Regions from separate parts of the Pseudoalteromonas sp. McH1-42 genome, predicted to be linked through region 1. Evidence: riboswitches for the same ligand, from Rfam matches in the RefSeq annotation. Region 1 holds a riboswitch; the other holds the start of a gene.

Region 1 (4,879 bases):
GTGCCTAGTCGGCTGTCTTTCATAATGGTGAGCTTATCGGCCACACTCCAGCCACCGCCAAAGCCATCCCAGACATCCGCAAAGCCATCCTCATGAAATGCACCCGTTATGATCAGCCCGGCGCTCAGCGTTATTATTACCGCAATGCCAGCTGGCAACATAAAGGCTAACACACCATAGAGAAAGGCTAACAGGGCACCCAAGAGCACACCAACCCAGGCAAAGTAGCCGCTGGCCTGGTTGATATCCTGCTCGCTGACCTCGCCCGACACTTTAACGGGAATACGGGTCAGAAAGATCACCGCCAGCTTGAATTGCCTTAGCTCACTCATGGGTGTCTACCACCTGAGTGACAGCCGCCGACTCAAAGCTGGCCATCTGATAGTAAAATGCCAGCGCACTTTGGCACAGGGGCAATGCCATCGCCGCACCGGATCCCTCACCCAGGCGCATGTTCAGATCCAACAATGGCTCGGCATTTAGCTCATTCAGCATGCGCCGGTGTCCCTGCTCACCTGAGCAATGGGCAAACACCATATAATCCTGACTGGCAGGTTCAATGCGACACGCCAGCATAGCCGCGGCTGTTGCAATAAAGCCGTCAACCAGAATGACCTTTTGTGCACGGGCAATTTCCAGCATAGCACCAACCATTTGACAGATCTCAAACCCGCCCAGGCGACGCAACACCTCTCGTGGATCATGAAGGGCGTCACCATGTAACAGCAGAGCCTGATCAATCAGTTGTTGTTTTTTCTCCACCACTTCTGCACTAACGCCGGTGCCACGCCCAACCGTTTCAGCGCCAGTCAACCCACTCAGAGCCGAGAAAATGGCCGCAGCGGCCGTGGTGTTGCCGATCCCCATTTCGCCCAGCGCAAATGCGTTTGACCCCGAGTCCAGTGCCGCCTGTACAGCTTCCTGACCGTACAATAAGCCTTGATCAAGCTGTGCTTTGCTCAGAGCGGGCTCAATATGTAATGGCCGGGTAATCTGGCCAAGGCGCTGTGATACAACACCCAACTCCGGAGCTGGCGGTATCAAAATACCACAGTCAATCACACTCAGTTGCCAGCCAAGCTGAGTACACAAGACATTAATGGCTGCGCCACCCGTGGCAAAATTGGCTACCATCTGACCGGTCACCTCGCTGGGTGCAATGGAAACACCTTCGGCAGCAATGCCATGATCGCCGGCAAATATCAACATCTGCGGCCGCACGATGGCGGGTTTTTCGGCTTCAAGTTGGGCGCGACTCATGCCCTGACTCAAAATGCTCACTAGCTGATGTGCCAATGTCTCAAGCTTACCCAGCGCGCCCTGAGGTTTGGTCTTCATATCTATGGTGTGCTGAATATAAGCGTCATGCTGGCGATTGAGTGGTGGGATCATAAAGTCTCCTGTTAGGTCAGATGCTGGCAGCGCGCTTTTTGGCGATTAGCAGCGATAAGAAAAACACACTGCCGATGGCGGAGGTGATCACCCCAATCGGAAGCTCCTGATTGTCTATCAGGGTACGGGCCAGCACATCAACCCACAGCATCATGAGCCCACCTGATAAAGCGGTTGCCAACATACCCAGTGTACGAACCTGCGAAATAAAAAAGCGCACAATATGGGGGATCATCAAGCCAACAAACCCAACTCCACCGCAGGCAGCGACAATCACGGCGGTCAGCATAGATGCCAGGAGCAACATGCCCAGTCGTAGCTTGTGTACATTCACACCTAAGGTTACTGCGCTCTCATCACCAACTAACAACGCATTCAGGCTTCGGCGCATCAGTAACATCACTGTACAGCCTATCGACACGACCAGAGCGGGTAACCACAGCCATTGCCAGTCTGCACGGCTGAAACTGCCCAGACTCCAGAATATAATGGCACTTATGGCCTGCGGGTCGCTCCAATAGAGCAGTAAGCTGGTAAAGGCAGAAAATAAAAAGGTCAGCGCGACACCTGACAACAACATGTTCTCGACCAGTGCTGTGCCTTTGTGAAACGCAATGAGCAACAACAGGCTCATGGCCACTGCGCTGCCAGCAAACGCCGCACCGGATAAGGCCAGTGCGCTTTGTACACCAAATAATGCAACCAACAACACCACACCAAATGACGCCCCGGAGGAAATGCCAAATAAATACGGATCGGCGAGCGGGTTGCGGGTCACGGTTTGCAAAATAAGCCCGGCAATGGCCAGCCCGGCCCCCGCAAAAAAAGCCAGCAAGGTACGTGGTAATCGCAGTTCAACCACAATCTTTTGATTCAGCACACTGTTGTCATAACTGCTTAAAGCCTGCCAGACCTCACTCCAGCTAAGTGACACCGCCCCGACAGACAGTGCAGTGAGCATGCTGGCCAAACAGGCACAGAGCAACCCGGGTATAAGCAAGGCCTTCATTGTTGATACCCATAGTGATAACGAATGTGTGGCACACCCGACGCATTGCGATCTGGCCCGGGGACTGTCTCAACGTCAGCACAGACGCCAAAAACATCACTCAGTAAGCCCGGCGTTATCACCTCTAACGGGGTTCCCTGAGCAAGCAAGTGACCTTGCTCCAGTACCAGCAACTCATCGCTGAGTGCCGCTGCAAGATTGAGATCATGAAATGAAGCAATCACGGTCACCCCCATGGCCTTAGCCAGCTCCATGATCTGGATCTGATACTTCACATCCAGATGACTGGTGGGCTCATCCATGATCAGCAGTTCAGGCTGCTGTACCATGGCTCTGGCGATCATCGCCCGTTGCTTTTCGCCGCCCGACAGAGCATCAAATTGCTGTTGTGCTTTGTGGCTCAGGCCGACCCGCTCAAGGGCTTCCAGGATCAGTTGCTTATCCCTTGTATTAACAGCTGAAAACAGCGTTTTATGCGGCGTCACGCCCATGGCAACTACCTCGAACAGCGCCAGGTTGAACTGGCTGGGGATCTCCTGCAATACCACCGCCACCTGGCGCGCATAGGCACGGCGAGGATAATCGGATAAAGGTTTGCCGGCATAGCGTATCTCCCCCTCGCTGGGATGCCAGTAGCGATAAAGGCAACGTAATAAACTGGACTTTCCTGCCCCATTCGGCCCAATCAGACCAATAAACTGGCCACGTTGAATGGCAAAATTAAGTGCTGTCAGAATAGGTTTGTCACCCAATGTCAGATTCAGGTTATGCACGGAGATTTGTGGTGAAGTCATACCGCCTCAAATGCAGGCAGCAGCGCAGAGCCAGCCATTCGCGTTGTCACGACTGACGTTCTGAACTGACTTAAGTGCGCCCGCTTAAGTGTAGGTATTGGCCTTGGTATCTGGCTTCAGACTCTCAGTCTATTACAGTTGCGGGGACAGCTGAGGATTTACACCTCATTCCCAATGACTGCCAATACAATACGATGCTAAATTTAGGCCTTATTATGAAGTCCAGACGTCTAAAACACAACTTTCGGCCAGGCTTGACCGGTCTCATCAAAGAAGACCGAGACTTTAACCATTTTGGCGTATCCGATCTCTGCACGAGACAAGTGACCATCAAACTCAACAGGTAAGCCCAGCCAGATGGCCAGTAATTGCTTAATAACGCCCGCATGAGTGACAATCGCCACAGGCTCACATGAGGGGCTTGCGGTGAACTGCTGCCACCAATCATATAAACGTAGATGGAATGCCGACATGGACTCCCCATTTGGCGGGGTGTGCTGCCAGGGGCTTTGCCAAAAGTCGCCGATGCCAGGTGCGCGTGCTGACTGCCAGAGCACGTCGTAGCGTTCACCATCCCAGTCACCAAATTGCATTTCACTGAGTCGAGGCTCTATCTGCAGTGGCAAACCGGTGGTTTCACAAAACGTACGAGCGACCGCCTGGCATCGCTGCAATGGAGAGGCAATCACCTGTGCAATCCCATCACACGCCTCGAGTTGGGCATGCACTTGTTCATTGCCCGACGCGCTTGCAGACATATCAGTACTTCCGAGCAAACGGCCGGTTTCCCGGGGTTCGCCGTGGCGAATAAAATACAGGGTTCGTTGCATTAAGCTAGGGCACTGTTATTCGGGGTCCGAAACGTAAAAACGCAAGCCAGGGCTTGCGTTTTCGATGATGTCAGTGGATTAGAGAATTTGATTTTCTTTCCACATTTGCTCTTTTGCGAGACGCTTCTTACGTTTGTCGCACGGGTCATCACAATCACAGATCTTGTCGATACCCATAGAGCCCAGACCGCCACAACTGCTGGCCATTGATTTCTTTTGTACTATGACCCCGACTGCCATCGCAACGGCGATCAATAACAACAACCCAAAGGTAAGTAAAAATAGTGACATTTCAGGCCTCTTTTGCATATCCATCCGCTATCGCGGACTGGTGACGGTTAATTGTGCTCATTATATAACTAAACGCACCTAAGTTAAAACGTTCGCGATGCAGATCTCATTATAAATAAGGTATGAACGCACTGCTGGGGTAAACCTCCAGGCCTTCATCACTTTTGCTGATCAAATAGACTGGCAGGTTATGTAACTCCGCGTATGCTCTCGCCCGTTCAGTCCCCATCACAGTTAGGGCCGTAGCGAGGCCATCGGCGGTCATCGCAGATGGGTGCAATACAGTTACAGACACCAGGTCGTGTTTAACAGGCTTACCCGTGCCCGGGTCAATCAGATGGGTGAAGGTCTCGCCATCCATTTCATAGAAAATACGATAGTCGCCTGAAGTTGCAACACTGTTCTTACCTGGCTCAATCACTTTATGGATTTGTCGTTGCCCAACCGGTGCATCCGGTTTTTCAATGGCAATACGCCAGGGCTCATCATCAGGTTTAGTGCCCGACAATCTCAGCTCACCACCAATTTCAACCATATAGTTGCTGATACCGTGCGACTCAATC
Region 2 (4,879 bases), on a different contig from region 1:
ACATAGCCGCACATAGCATCGATTTCCGTACGTCTGTGGTTGCTGACATCCTGAGCCATTGAAGAAAAATTGCCCGCCGTCAGTGTCATTACCTGATAGGCACGCGCAAGCTCTTCGTTAAGTTTCAGTGGTACTCCGATATGATTGGCAATCGTGCAGGCCTCATTTAACACAGACAATACCTGACTGGCGTAGCAAGGTGCACGCAGGCGACCGTTTTTGAGCCCGGTAAGGGCGCTGAGCGGATTGATAGCAAGATTGACACACAGCTTTTGCCATCGCAACAACTGAATATCACTGGCTAGTTCTGCGTCTTGTAATGTAGGTTCAAGAAGGTGTTTAAACACCCTTTGTGCGCGCTGCTGTGCGACTGGGTTACAGGGACCAAACAGGCTTTTGCCGGGGCCGGTATATTCAACGGTTGTGCTGTCAGGCTTCCACCCACCCATACTGGTAGAAAGAAAAAACAATCCTTGCTGCTCGTTAAGTGCATCGGTGATGGGCGCCAACGCCTGGATCCCGTTGTGGCTCAAAATGACATTGGCATCCTGAGTAAGATGAGGCTTTAGCGACATAAAGGCGTCAGTAAGCTGATAGGATTTAACCGGGATAATACATAGTGAAACAGGCTGTTGTTGTTGCGCCAGGGCTTGCCAGGTCACGCACTTTACGGCCAGCTGTTTGCGCTGTAGATGCGTTTGGAAAAATACCGCCTCAGTAGGTGTTCGGGTGATCAGGGTAACCTGATGGGTGTTTGCCAGTTTTTCGGCAAGTAACAAGCCTATCGCTCCTTTGCCGACTATAAACAACTCAGACATATGATTTGCCTGTTTTGCGGCAGTAGATCCAATAGACGGCAAAGTAGCTGATGGCGCCCGCAAGATCGGCCATAAAGTCTCCCCAGGAAGCTTGACGATAGGGGAGTGAGTCCTGCATCCACTCAATGCCAGCACCGTAAAGCGTTAGCAGTACCAGATGAAACCAGATCTTAAAGCGAAATGCATGGTGAGAGAAAAACGCCAGTATGAAAAATACCCCAAAGTGGGCGACTTTGTCGGCGTGTTCAAATCTAACAATTTGATTGGTCTGGATCTCTTTGGCAAACAAAAAAGTGCAAACGGCTAAAGAGAGTAATAACAGGCATTGATAAAGTCGACGCGCCACAAATACTTCCAAATCATTAGGGGTGAAAAATCCAGTATATCATTGAAATCTGAAAATGGGATGAAGCTACGCAATTCCGTTCCGAATTATAAAACGCGTGTTCAGAGGGTGGTCGCGCCGTGGCCTTTGGGTTGCTATAATCCGGAAAAACATTATCCAGGAGCTAGATATGCCTTCTTTTGACATTGTGTCTGAAATTGATATGACTGAGGCGAGAAACACTGTTGATAACGCCGATCGTGAACTGAGCACGCGTTTTGATTTTCGTGGTGTAGAAGCCTCATTTGAGCTGAACGATGAAGTGATCACGCTGAAAAGTGAGTCAGAACAACAAGTGATGCAATTATTCGATATGTTGGTAGGGAAAGCGGCAAAGCGTGGCTTGGACGTGGCTAGTTTTGAGCTTAAAAATGTCGAAAAGTCGGGTAAGTACGTGTCACGTAAAGTGATGCTGAAGCAAGGTATCGACAAAGATATGGCAAAGAAAGTGGTTAAGGCCATCAAAGACTCGAAGATCAAAGTGCAAGCTTCAATTCAGGGCGAAACAGTGCGCGTGACTGGTAAAAAGCGTGATGATTTGCAAGAAACCATGCAATTGATCCGCGGCGCAGAGCTTGGTCAGCCTTTCCAGTTTAAAAACTTTCGGGATTAATCACGTAAGTTGAACCTTTCTTGTGTTTGGCATGCTAAAGATCAATAAATATTTTTTAGCATGCTAGACGTCCGTTGCTTTTTATTCCCAGATCTTCGACAATAGCGCCAATTTTTCAGGGTGTCAGATCAGGAGCCTGGAGCCTCTTAAAGATCTGAATAATCGGGAAGCTGGTGCATGCCACAGGAACAGGCATTAGTCCGGCGCTGCCCCCGCAACGGTGAGCTTATCGCAACTAAGAGGTTGTGGTAAGTAAGTCCGGAAACCGGCCCTGAAGCATACTCAATAGTTGTAATTCACGCGGTGGGCGTGGATCAGGGGAACCCATGTTTAAAAAATCTACTTTAACCACAGCCATGCTGGCTGTGCTGCCTTTCTCAGTGTTGTCTGCGCAAGACATTGAACATATCACGATTACAGCGAACAAATTTGAACAAGCCAGTGTGGACACATTGACCTCTGTAGCGGTTGTTGAGCGTGCTGAAATTGAGCGTGCTAATGTGCGTGATGTACCTACTTTGCTTAACAATTTAGCTGGTATTGATGTGGTGCGCAGTGGCGGTTATGGCCAGAAGGCCAGCGTCTTTGTACGTGGTGCCGCGACTAAATATACCTTAGTGTTGGTGGACGGTGTACGGATCAGTGATGCCAATTCGGGCGACGTGTCTTTTACGAATATTCCGGTAAACAGCATTGAGCGCATTGAAGTACTTAAGGGCGCACGCGCGGCCATTTATGGCTCTGACGCGGTTGCCGGGGTGATTAACATCATTACCCGTGAACAGAAAGGTCATCAACTGGCACTGACTTCGGGCAGTCGCAACTATGGCGGTGCTCAGTTGGCTGGCCAATTTGAGGCAGATAAGCTGACAGTGAATTATCACTTTGGTTATGAGAGCACAGATGGTTATGACGTGACAGCCAAAGATCCCGCAGCACCGCGAACTAAAGAGCATGACAGTGATGCCTATGACAACACCAATATGGGCATTAAACTGGGCTACGACCTGGCGCAGTACGGCCAACTTGCGCTCTATGCACAACACAGTGAGGGAGAAGCGGATTACGACTCATCATTTGGCAATGACGCGTACAAGTTTGATAATTACACCACTAAGCTGGCGTGGCAGAAGCAATCGGATGTCTTGATCCAGGAAGCCTCTATCAGTCTGGCCCAGGAAGAAAATACCCAGTTCCTGTCGGTTGTACCAGATGGCACCCCCCCCCCACCCAATGACGTTTACAGCACCAAGCGGGATGAAATTGAGTATCGCGCTCGCTACAAACTGACACCAGCTGTTCAGCTAATGGGCGGTGTGAGTCGCCTCAATGAGGACCTGTCTTCTTCCAGCGCACAATTCTCGATTGCTGAGCGTGATAATACCGCTGTGTTTGCTGCTGCTTTTTACGATGACAAGCGCTGGTTGCTGAATGCTGTCGTGCGCAGTGATGACTATGAACATCACGGACGTGCGAACACGTATACGGCTGATGTTGGCTTCAGAGCATCCGACATCGTTACCTTTAGGGTCAATCATGGCACCGCATTTCGTGCCCCCAGTCTGACCAATGCGTTTGTCAAAGACAGCCCCTGGTATCTGCCTAATATCGACATTAAGCCGGAAGAAGGTACCTACAATGAGTTAGGGGTGACGGTGGATACGGCCTCGGTGCGCTATGATGTGGCCATCTTCGATAACCGCATTGATAACCTGATCAGCAATGAGTTTGACGCGCAAACAAACAAGTATATTCCTGCTAATGTGGGCCGTGCGCACATGAAAGGGATTGAGTTAAGTGCACAGTTTTCGGCGCTGGGCCTGGAGCATGCAGCCAATCTGACTTTGCTGGATGCCAGAGACAAAGAAAAGCGTGAAGACTTGCCTCGTCGCCCGGGCAAAGCATTTAACTATGTTCTGTCTAAGCAGTGGGATAAACTGGATGTGAGACTGGCGATGCAATACCGTGATAAACGTCCGTCGATCAGCTACTTTGATACCGATCTGCCGTCTTACACTGTCTTTAATCTCAGTGCCAATTACCAGTTGCTTGAACCCGTTGCATTGACAATGAGACTGGAAAACCTGACTGATAAGGAATACTTCACCTCTGTTGCCAGCAAAACGGCCGACGGTACCTTGTTACCTTATGAACCGCCGGGCAGACAGATCTATGTGGGTACCCGGATCACCTTCTAATATATAGGGGGCATAAAAAAGGAGGCTTAGCCTCCTTTTTTGATCTGAAGCGCTGAACTCATGAGTTGAGATGCTCAGCAAACTTCTCCGCGAATGCGGCTAGTTTGGGCGCTATCATCACACTACAGTAACCCTGGTTAGGGTTATTGGTGTAGTAGTCCTGATGATACTGTTCAGCCGGGTAAAAATGCGTATGGGCCGTCACTTCGGTCACTATCGGTGCATTCAGGGTGGGGGTTAACTGTTCGATATGGTGCTGAGTTAACGCCCGTTGCTCTTCTGAGTGATAAAACACCACGCTGCGATACTGAGTGCCAATGTCATTGCCCTGACGATTCAGTTGGGTTGGATCATGGAGCGCAAAGAACATGGCTAATAAAGCTGAGAAATCGATCTGCTGAGGATCAAAGCTGATCTGTACCACTTCGGCATGACCGCTTTGACCGGTGCAGATCTGCTCGTAGCTGGGGTCGTCCGTGTGGCCGCCAGCATAACCTGAGGCCACGTGCGTGACGCCTTTGACTCTGCGAAAGGCGGCATCGATACACCAAAAACAACCTCCACCAAAGGTGGCAATACACTGATTCATCATTAAATCTCCCGTTCCTGTTGTGTATGAGGGTGGGCATCATGTTGTTCAAGCAACTTGTCGCTGGTGGCCTGTGGTGACTGAGTGCGGCGTGCGAGCATGCTGTATGCACAAGGGATCACAAACAGTGTTAAAATGGTTGCAACACTGACCCCGGCAAACACCACCACCCCGATCACCATACGGCTTTCAGAGCCCGGACCCGACGCCAGCACCAGTGGGATGGCGCTCATTACCGTTGTCAGTGAGGTCATAATAATGGGCCTGAGTCGCTGT

Evidence for each region. Region 1 has a riboswitch for cobalamin ahead of MHN31_RS09600 (ABC transporter ATP-binding protein). Riboswitches for the same ligand answer to the same signal wherever they lie in the genome.
Region 2: it holds a riboswitch for cobalamin, as region 1 does, so the genes downstream of both, MHN31_RS10140 (TonB-dependent receptor) here and MHN31_RS09600 (ABC transporter ATP-binding protein) in region 1, are expected to answer to the same signal.

The regions. Positions count from the first base shown of each region.
Region 1 is NZ_JAKRFU010000009.1:131,654-136,532, reverse strand. It holds gene MHN31_RS09615 (adenosylcobinamide-GDP ribazoletransferase) at 1-332, opposite strand, end outside; gene cobT (nicotinate-nucleotide--dimethylbenzimidazole phosphoribosyltransferase) at 325-1,392, opposite strand; gene MHN31_RS09605 (iron ABC transporter permease) at 1,409-2,401, opposite strand; gene MHN31_RS09600 (ABC transporter ATP-binding protein) at 2,398-3,195, opposite strand; cobalamin riboswitch at 3,277-3,396, opposite strand; gene MHN31_RS09595 (histidine phosphatase family protein) at 3,426-4,025, opposite strand; gene nqrM ((Na+)-NQR maturation NqrM) at 4,104-4,316, opposite strand; gene MHN31_RS09585 (FAD:protein FMN transferase) at 4,426-4,879, opposite strand, start outside.
Region 2 is NZ_JAKRFU010000010.1:72,361-77,239, reverse strand. It holds gene MHN31_RS10155 (2-dehydropantoate 2-reductase) at 1-818, opposite strand, end outside; gene MHN31_RS10150 (VanZ family protein) at 811-1,164, opposite strand; gene MHN31_RS10145 (YajQ family cyclic di-GMP-binding protein) at 1,334-1,816, shown strand; cobalamin riboswitch at 1,918-2,105, shown strand; gene MHN31_RS10140 (TonB-dependent receptor) at 2,143-4,014, shown strand; gene msrA (peptide-methionine (S)-S-oxide reductase MsrA) at 4,073-4,606, opposite strand; gene MHN31_RS10130 (efflux RND transporter permease subunit) at 4,606-4,879, opposite strand, start outside.